Phytohabitans houttuyneae: one gene and its partners. The protein of the gene in region 3 binds, or shares a complex with, the protein of the main gene of each other region. Links are inferred from orthologs where the notes say so. Each region holds a gene or a part of one and is shown on either strand. Other genes may lie near its edges. The genes, in order: Phou_RS47680, Phou_RS10165 and rny.

Region 1 (3,048 bases), on a different replicon or contig from region 3:
CTCCCTGAGTGCCGCTATCACTACTCCCTGTCATGACACTAGGAGTGCTGGGAGCGGGCGGGAAGGGATGAACGCGTGAGTGAATCAGGAGCACCCGAGAGTGGCAGGCGCTCCTGATCTTCGCGTCAGGCGCTCTGCTGCGCGATCTCGCGGGCCCGGTCGCGAGCCGCCTCCAGCGCGCCGAGAAGGGCCGCCCGGACCCCGTGGTTTTCCAGCTCGCGGATCGCGGAAATCGTTGTACCAGCAGGTGAAGTCACTGCTTCGCGGAGCTTTACGGGATGCTCGCCGGAGTCGCGGAGCATGACCGCGGAACCGATCGCGGTCTGCACGATCAGCTCGTGCGCGACCTGGCGCGGCAGCCCCAGGAGGATGCCTGCGTCGATCATGGCTTCGACGAGCAGGTAGAAGTAGGCCGGGCCGGAGCCGGACAGCGCGGTGACCGCGTCCTGCTGCGACTCGGGGACACGGAGCGTGGCGCCGAGCGGCTTGAACATCTCCTCCGCCAGCGCCAGGTGCGCCGCCGTCGCGTGCGGACCCGCCGAGATCGCGGTCATCGCCTCGTCCACAAGCGCGGGCGTGTTGGTCATGACCCGCACGACCGGCGTGCCCTCGGGCAGCCGCCGACCGAAAAAGCCGGTCGGCAGGCCGGCGCAGAGCGAGATCACCAGCTTGTCGGCCGGAACCTTGGCGCCGATCTCGTCCAGCAGCGCGCCCGCGTCCTGCGGCTTGACCGCGATCGCCAGCACCTCGGCCTCGGCGACGGCGGTGAGGTTGTCGACCATGCGTACGCCGTACCGCTCGGCGAGCTCCTCGGCCCGCGCGGGGCGGCGGGTGGTCGCGATCAGCTTGTCGGTCGGCCAGCCCGCGCGCAGCAGGCCCGAGAGCATCAGCTCACCGATCTTGCCCGCGCCGATCACCGCGACCGTGTGTACTCCGGCTGCCATGGGCTCATCCTCCCCCTCGCGCAACCGAGCCGGCGCGCCGCCCTCGGGGCGACGCGCCGGCTGGACGCGGGCTCTCAGCTGCCGAAGAAGACCTCGGCCTCGGTGTACCGCTCGATCGGCACGGTCTTGAGCTCGCCGGTGCCGTCCTTGAGCGGCACCCGCACGATGTCGGTGCCGCGCAGGGCCATCATCTTGCCGAAGTCGCCCTCGTTCACCGCGTCGATGGCCTGCAGGCCGAAGCGGGTCGAGAGCACCCGGTCGAAGGCCGTGGGCGTGCCGCCGCGCTGGATGTGGCCGAGCACGACGGTGCGGGCCTCCTTGCCGGTCTTCGCCTCGAGCTGCTCCGCCAGCCACTGGCCGATGCCGCCCAGCCGCACGTGGCCGAACGAGTCGAGCTCCTGGTTGTGCAGCACCATCTGGCCGTCGAGCGGCTGGGCGCCCTCGGCGACGACCACGATCGGCGCGTACTGGTGCTGGAAGCGCTTCTCCACGTACTGGGCGACCTGGTCGACGTCGAACTGCCGCTCGGGCAGCAGGATCACGTTGGCGCCGCCGGCGATGCCCGCGTGCAGCGCGATCCAGCCGGCGTGGCGGCCCATGACCTCGACGACCAGCGTGCGGTGGTGGCTCTCCGCCGTGGTGTGCAGGCGGTCGATCGCCTCCATCGCGATGTTGACCGCGGTGTCGAAGCCGAACGTGTAGTCGGTCGCGTTGAGGTCGTTGTCGATGGTCTTCGGCACGCCGACGACCTTGACGCCCAGCTCGTCGAGCTTGGTGGCGACGCCGAGCGTGTCCTCGCCACCGATGGCGACGAGCGCGTCGACGCCGAGGCTGGCGAGGTTTTCCTTGATCTTCTCCACGCCACCGTCGATCTTGAACGGGTTGGTGCGGGAGGAGCCGAGGATGGTGCCGCCGCGCGGGAGGATGCCCCGCACCTCCGCGATACCCAGCGGCTTGGTCAGGCCCTCCAGGGGACCCCGCCAGCCATCCCGGAAGCCCACGAACTCGTGCCCGTAGGTGGCTACGCCCTTGCGCACCACAGCTCGGATCACCGCGTTCAGACCTGGGCAGTCACCGCCGCCGGTGAGCACGCCGATACGCATGATGTCCTCAATCCTCCTGGAAATGTGAATGAGAAATGGCCCGTCGGCGTCGTTGCCGGGCCCGGGGCTGTGCTCGCTGGCTCGCTCCGCTCGCCTCCGCCCGGTGCCGGCTCCGCCCGCCCTCGTCGCTGTGCTCCTCGGGCAGTATGTCGCCGACCCCGCGGCGGGGCCGTCAAAACCGCACTGTAGTCGCCCTGTCTGAACCCAAGATGGCCGGGTTCAGCCCATTGCCCGCCACCGCGCCAGGTTGTGGCGGGCGTCCACCAGCGCGTCGTGGCGGTCGGCTTCGGCATTCGGCAACGGAGGGCGACCGCGGTCGTCCCACCGCTGCCGAAGATCCTTCGTAAACCGGGGTATCTCGCGTGGCAGCGCCGGCATTGCGCCCCAGAGCTGGGCGAGCGCGACGTGGTCGTACGCCGCGTACCACGCCCACAGCTCCATCCGCTCGTGCTGGCGGCCACGAATCGGCTCCATCAGAAACTCGAAGAGCTCGTCCCGGATCCGTTCGCGGGAGCGCCACGCGGGGTCACTCGGCGAAGGGAGGCGGTCGAGCACGTTGCGCCGTACCCACGGGACGGCCCGGCTGTCGTCAAATTCCGTGGAAACGGCGTAAAACTCACGCCCGAACTCGTCGACGACACCGATCGAGACGAGGTCGACCAGCCGGCCGTCCTCGATGAACTCGCAGTCGTAAAAATAGCGGTACACCATCGGTGGACCATCATGCCCTGTACCCCGAACGAGTACGCAGCGGCCAATGGTTCACCCGTCTACAGCGACGAGCCGACCGGGTAATTGCAGGCCCCCTCGCTTTTACCCGGCCAGCCCCTCATCCCCGCCGCCGAACCCGCCGTGGCCCCCGTAAGTTCCCCCACCTGCGACGGATCTGTCTTCTAGCCTGCACGTATGCTGAGACTCTGACTGTCACCGATGTGATCGCAGGGGTGTACAGCACGCGACACGCGGGACAGCATCGGTGTTGACAGCTCCGCCACTGGCGG
Region 2 (3,180 bases), 200 kb from region 3 along the record:
TCTCTTCGAGGATCACGCCGCGCTCGGTCTCCACGTCGGCCGCATCCAGCACCGAGTGGGAGACCAGGTCGCACATCACGTCGATGGCGAGCGGCAGGTCCTCGTCGAGGACCCGCGCGTAGTAGCAGGTGTACTCCTTGGTGGTGAACGCGTTGGTCTCGCCGCCCACCGCCTCGATCTGGGCCGAGATGTCCAGCGCGCTGCGCCGCTCGGTGCCCTTGAAGAGCAGGTGCTCCAGGAAGTGCGACACGCCGGCCTGCTCGGGTGCCTCGTCGCGGGAGCCGATGCCGACCCACACGCCGAACGAGACGCTCCGCATCGACGGGATCGCCTCGGTCAGCACCCTAAGGCCCGAGGGCAGCACGGTACGTCGTACCGTACTGCCCCCGTCCCTGTTGTCCAGCGTCATCAGCGGCGGTGCCGGCGCCGGCGTGGGCCGCCTTCGCTGTCGCCCTCACCCTCGCGCTCGCCGCGGCTCGGGCCACGGTCGCCGCCGTCGCGGTCACCGCGGTCGCGCGGACCCCGGTCGCCACCGCGAGCCGGCGGCCGGTCGCCACCGTCGGCCTCGGCCGGGGCCTCTTCGCCCTCGGCGCGCACCTTGTCCAGGTAGATCTTGCCGCGCTGGTCGATGTCGGCGATCTGCACCTCGACCTTGTCACCGACGTTGAGGTAGTCCTCGACCTTTTCGACCCGCTTGCCGTTGCCCACCTTGGAGATGTGCAGCAGGCCGTCGCGGCCGGGCAGCAGCGAGATGAACGCGCCGAACGCGGCCGTCTTCACCACCGTGCCGAGGAACTTGTCGCCCACCTTGGGCAGCGTCGGGTTGGCGATCGCGTTGATCCGCTCGACGGCGGCCTCGGCCGAGGGGCCGTTGGTCGCGCCGACGTAGATCGTGCCGTCGTCCTCGATGGAGATCTCGGCGCCGGTCTCGTCCTGGATCGCGTTGATCGTCTGGCCCTTCGGCCCGATCACCATGCCGATCTTGTCAACCGGGATCTTGACGGTGGTGACCCGCGGCGCGTACTCGGACATCGTGGCCGGCGCCTCGATGGCCTCCTGCATCACGTCGAGGATCGTCTGCCGCGCGTCGTGGGCCTGCTGCAGCGCGGCGGCAAGCACGTCGGACGGGATGCCGTCGAGCTTGGTGTCGAGCTGGAGCGCGGTCACGAACTCCCGCGTGCCGGCGACCTTGAAGTCCATGTCGCCGTACGCGTCCTCGGCGCCGAGGATGTCGGTGAGGCTCACGTACTGCGTCTTGCCCTCGACCTCGTCCGAGATCAGACCCATCGCGATGCCCGCGACCGGCGCCTTGAGCGGCACGCCGGCGGACAGCAGCGACATGGTCGAGGCGCAGACCGAACCCATCGAGGTCGAACCGTTGGACCCGAGGGCCTCGGAGACCTGGCGGATCGCGTACGGGAACTCCTCGCGGCTGGGCAGCACCGGGATCAGCGCCCGCTCGGCCAGCGCGCCGTGGCCGATCTCGCGGCGCTTGGGGGCGCCGACGCGGCCGGTCTCACCCGTCGAGTACGGCGGGAAGTTGTAGTTGTGCATGTAGCGCTTGTGCTTTTCCGGCGACAGCGTGTCGAGCTGCTGCTCCATGCGGAGCATGTTGAGCGTGGTGACGCCGAGGATCTGCGTCTCGCCCCGCTCGAACAGCGCCGAGCCGTGCACCCGAGGCAGCACCTCGGTCTCGGCGGTCAGCGGCCGGATGTCGCGCGGGCCGCGGCCGTCGATGCGCACCTGGTCGCGGAGCACGCGGGTGCGCACCTCCGACTTGACCAGCGAGCGGAACGCCGGGGAGATCTCCTTCTCCCGGCCTTCGTACTGCGGGGCGACGACCTCGAACGCCTTGTCCTTGATGCGGTCGAGGGCCTCCTCGCGCTCCGCCTTGCCGGCGATCTTCAGCGCTTCGGTGACCTCACCGCGGACCGCGCTGGAGACCGTCTCGAAGACGTCGTCCTGGTAGTCGAGGAAGACCGGGAACTCGGCGACCGGCTTGGCGGCCGACTCGGCGATCTCGCTCTGCGCGCGGCACAGCTCGCGGATCGCCGGCTTGGACGCCTCGAGGCCACCCGCGACGACCTCTTCGGTCGGGGCGGTGCCGCCAGCCGCGACAAGGCCGACCGTGTGCTCGGTGGCCTCCGCCTCGACCATCATGATCGCGACGTCGCCGTCGGGCAGGACCCGGCCGGCGACGACCATGTCGAACGTGGCCCGCGCCAGCTCCTCGTGGGTCGGGAACGCCACCCACTGGCCGTCGACGTGCGCCATCCGCGTAGCACCGATCGGGCCGGAGAACGGCAGGCCGGAGAGCTTGGTGGACAGCGAGGCGGCGTTGATCGCCACCACGTCGTACGGGTGGGCCGGGTCGAGCGCCAGGACCGTCTCGACGACCTGGACCTCGTTGCGCAGGCCCTTGACGAAGCTCGGGCGCAGCGGCCGGTCGATCAGGCGGCACGTGAGGATCGCGTCCTCGCTGGGCCGGCCCTCGCGCCGGAAGAACGAGCCGGGGATCCGACCCGCCGCGTACATGCGCTCTTCGACGTCGACCGTCAGCGGGAAGAAGTCGTACTGCTCCTTCGGCTGCTTGCTCGCGGTCGTCGCGGAGAGGACGACGGTGTCGCCGAGCTGGGCGATCACCGAGCCGGCGGCCTGCTTGGCCAGCCGGCCGGTGGAGAAGGTGATCTCACGGGTGCCGAACGACCCGTTGTCGATCACTGCGGTGCTTTTCTGGTTGCCGAGGCTGTTGTGCTCGGTCATGTTCTGGACGCACTCCTCTTCGATCGTGGGGGCCACAACCGTGGGAGCTGCTCAGACGGGCCGGTCTTCGATCGAAGCGCCCGGGGCCGGCGTGCGGCGGCCCGGGGGCCACTACCGAGGACCGGTGCGTCGATCCGCTCCCGGGCCCCTCTTGTGGTGAGGGAGCGACTCGCGCCGCTCCCCCGTCAGTTCACCGCCGCAAACCGAGCCGTTCGATGATCGACCGGTAGCGGTTGATGTCCTTCTTCGCCATGTAGTTCAGGAGGCGGCGGCGACGACCCACCAGAAGCAGCAGACCACGACGGCTGTGGTGGTCGTGCTTGTGCACCTTGAGGTGCTCGGTGAGCTCGGCGATCCGCTTGGTGAGCACCGCGACCTGCACTTCCGGGGAACCGGTGTCCCCCTCGACAGTCGCGT
Region 3 (3,051 bases):
GCGCACGCCATGCTCGACGCGCTGGGCGGGGGGCAGCCCGTGCCGGTACTGCTCCACGCCGAAGGTCCCGCCGTCTGGGCCGTCCTGGAGGAGGCGATGCGGCTCGGCCTGCATGCGCGGGTGGGGCTGGAAGACACCCGGATGATGCCGGATGGCACGATGGCACCCGACAATCGCGCTCTGGTGGAAGCCGCGCTGACCTTTCAGAGGACCCCTCGATCAGCCGAATGACCTGCTGGGTCATCCGAAAAATGTGCGGCGTTCGTGACTCGTCCCGGAATGCCCGTACCGGCCATGACCTGCGCGTGAGCGTTCCGATGCCCTACGTCCCCGGTTCGGCCGGATCATGGGTCCTTGACCGAACCGCCACTCGCGACCTAGCCTCGCGTTACAGACGAGGAAGCCCGACCATCGCAGGCTAATCGCACAACATAGATCGCGTAACAGTACGGCATCACTTTAGATCCGTCGTCGACCAGGCCGCGTCGGCGACGGCACGTACATATCAGGCCAGTGGCGGTGCCCGCGAGGGTGCCGCTGGTGGTCGTACCTGCGGCCAGCTGCCTCGGTCGGGCGACACAGCCGTAAGGCGCGTTGGTGGGTGGGCAAAACCCGTCCGCGACGCCCGAGGCGGCGAAGGGAGGCGGCATGGGCGGGATGACCGTGGTACTGCTGATCGCGGTGCTGGCGCTAGCCGTACTCGTGGTGGTGGCTCTCTTTCTCGGCGCGCGGACCCTGCGCGGCCTGACGGTGGCCCAGCCCGCGGCGAAGCGGCCTGACGACCCCGCGTTCGTCGAGGAGCGCGACCGCCAGGAGCAGTCCCTCGCCGCGCTGCGGAGCGCGGCCGGTGAGGCGTCGTCGGCCATCGAGGAGGCCAAGTCGGCCGCCGCGGCGGCCCGCACCGATGCCGCGGAGGCCAAGGCCGAGGCACGTTCGGCGCGTGCGGAGGCGCGCCGGGTGCTCGACGCGGCGCGGGCCGAGGCGGACACCATCCTTGAGCGGGCGCACCGGCAGGCCGAGGCCGACGCGGAGCAGGTGCGGTCGGCGGCGCGGCGCAGCGGTGAACGCGAGATCTCGGTGCTCAGCGCGACCGTCAAGGAGCAGGCCGCGGAGCTTGAGCGGCGCACCGCGCGGATCGACGAGCGCGAGCGGCAGCACACGGAGGAGCTGGACCGGCTCGGCGAGCGCGACCGGCGGATCGCGGCGGCCGAGGCCGAGCTGGCCGAGCGCGAGGCGGCCCTCGCCAAGCGCGAGTCCACGCTGATCGAGGCCGAGGAGCTGGGGCGCCGCGAGCTGGAGCGGGTGGCCGGGCTGACCGCCGACGCGGCCCGCGGCGAGCTGGTCGAGGCGATCGAGGGCCAGGCCAAGCGGGAGGCGGCGCTGCTCGTCCGCGACATCGAAAACGACGCCCGCAACACCGCCGAGCAGCGCGCCCGCCACATCGTTGTCGACGCGATCCAGCGAGTGGCCAGCGAGCAGACCGCGGAGAGCGTCGTCAGCGTGCTCCACCTGCCCGGCGACGAGATGAAGGGACGCATCATCGGCCGCGAGGGGCGCAACATCCGCGCCTTCGAGTCGGTGACCGGCGTCAACCTGATCATCGACGACACGCCCGAGGCGGTGCTGCTTTCCTGCTTCGACCCGGTGCGCCGCGAGATCGGCCGCCTCACGCTGGAAAAGCTCGTGCTCGACGGGCGGATCCACCCGCACCGCATCGAGGAGGTCTTCGACTCGGCCAAGCAGGAGGTCGAGCGGCTCTGCGAGCGCGCCGCGGAGGACGCACTCGTCGAGGTGGGCATCACCGACCTGCACCCGGAGCTGATGACGCTGCTGGGGCGGCTGCGCTACCGCACGTCGTACGGGCAGAACGTGCTCAAGCACCTCGTCGAGACCGCGCACATCGCCGGCATCATGGCCGCCGAGCTGCGCCTGGACGCCCAGATGATCAAGCGGTGCGCCTTCCTGCACGACATCGGCAAGGCGCTCACCCACGAGGTGGAGGGCAGCCACGCGCTGATCGGCGCCGACCTGGCCCGCAAGTACGGCGAGCCGGAAGAGGTGGTGCACGCGATCGAGGCGCACCACAACGAGGTTCCGCCGCAGACCATCGAAGCGGTTCTCACGCAGGCCTCGGACGCCTGCTCGGGCGGGCGGCCGGGGGCGCGGCGGGAGAGCCTTGAGGCGTACGTCAAGCGGCTGGAGCGGATCGAGGAGATCGCCGCCGGCAAGACGGGCGTCGAGAAGGTCTTCGCCATGCAGGCCGGCCGCGAGATCCGCGTGATGGTCAAGCCCGACGACGTGGACGACATCGGCGCCGCGGTGCTCGCCCGCGACGTGGCCAAGCAGATCGAGGAAGAGCTCACCTACCCCGGCCAGATCCGGGTCACGGTGGTTCGCGAGTCCCGCGTCACCGAGATCGCCCGCTGACCGATCTTTCGAGATTCATAGAGCTACCGCGATGTCCGCGGTGGCCCGGACCGTTGCTCCCGCGGCCTCACCCTTCGCGGTGGTGAAGGTCGCCCCACGCGAGCTGAGCGGTTGACCTGCGGGCCCGCGCCGCTTTTTGGCGGGCCCGCAGATCAGATGCTGCTGGGTGTCGGCTCGATCTCGGCGGCCACGGCTGCCGGCGGCTGCTCGGCGGGCAGAGCAGCCGTCTTGCGGCCGCGGGCGAGGCGGCGCTGCACGTACTCCGCGAGCTTGGAGAGCAGGTAGTTGACCAGGATGTAGATGGCGCCGACGACGAAGTACACCTGGATGGGGTTGGGCTCCGGGAGGGCCTGGATGATCTGGCCGCTGACCCGCAGCACCTCCTCGTAGCCGATGATGAAGCCGAGCGAGGTGTCCTTCAGCACGACCACCAGCTGGCTGATCAGCGCCGGCAGCATGATGCGGAACGCCTGTGGCAGCAGGATCATGCGCGTCGTCTGGAACGAGCTGAGGCCCATCGCCTCCGCCGCCTCGCGCTGGCCGCCGGGCAGACCCTCCATGCCGGAGCGGAGGATCTCGCCGATGACCACCATGTTGTACAGGGTCAGGCCGATCACCAGGTAC

The links.
Region 1: rny (region 3) and Phou_RS47680 share a complex: the UniProt entries of both Bacillus subtilis proteins name them as parts of the possible RNA degradosome complex. The link is inferred for Phytohabitans houttuyneae from one-to-one orthologs.
Region 2: rny (region 3) and Phou_RS10165 share a complex: the UniProt entries of both Bacillus subtilis proteins name them as parts of the possible RNA degradosome complex. The link is inferred for Phytohabitans houttuyneae from one-to-one orthologs.

Annotation. Positions count from the first base shown.
Region 1 is NZ_BLPF01000004.1:1,218,782-1,221,829, reverse strand. Bases 34-2,930 are described here. They hold Phou_RS47680 (6-phosphofructokinase), read right to left. Parts: upstream 2,048-2,930; coding sequence 1,019-2,047; downstream 34-1,018. Other genes in these bases: Phou_RS47675 (polyadenylate-specific 3'-exoribonuclease AS), read right to left, coding at 2,267-2,758; proC (pyrroline-5-carboxylate reductase), read right to left, coding at 126-944. UniProt on the Bacillus subtilis protein: Catalyzes the phosphorylation of D-fructose 6-phosphate to fructose 1,6-bisphosphate by ATP, the first committing step of glycolysis.
Region 2 is NZ_BLPF01000001.1:2,316,491-2,319,670, forward strand. What follows is about bases 87-3,115. They hold Phou_RS10165 (polyribonucleotide nucleotidyltransferase), read right to left. Parts: upstream 2,764-3,115; coding sequence 409-2,763; downstream 87-408. Other genes in these bases: Phou_RS10160 (M16 family metallopeptidase), read right to left, coding at 87-409; rpsO (30S ribosomal protein S15), read right to left, coding at 2,954-3,115. Also shown: more of Phou_RS10160, read right to left, coding at 1-86; more of rpsO, read right to left, coding at 3,116-3,180. UniProt on the Bacillus subtilis protein: Involved in mRNA degradation. Catalyzes the phosphorolysis of single-stranded polyribonucleotides processively in the 3'- to 5'-direction. Necessary for competence development in Bacillus subtilis.
Region 3 is NZ_BLPF01000001.1:2,118,192-2,121,242, reverse strand. What follows is about bases 138-3,037. They hold rny (ribonuclease Y), read left to right. Parts: upstream 138-648; coding sequence 649-2,427; downstream 2,428-3,037. Other genes in these bases: Phou_RS09545 (amino acid ABC transporter permease), read right to left, coding at 2,580-3,037; Phou_RS09555 (3-keto-5-aminohexanoate cleavage protein), read left to right, coding at 138-231. In the rest of the region: more of Phou_RS09555, read left to right, coding at 1-137; more of Phou_RS09545, read right to left, coding at 3,038-3,051. UniProt on the Bacillus subtilis protein: Endoribonuclease that initiates mRNA decay. Initiates the decay of all SAM-dependent riboswitches, such as yitJ riboswitch. Involved in processing of the gapA operon mRNA, it cleaves between cggR and gapA.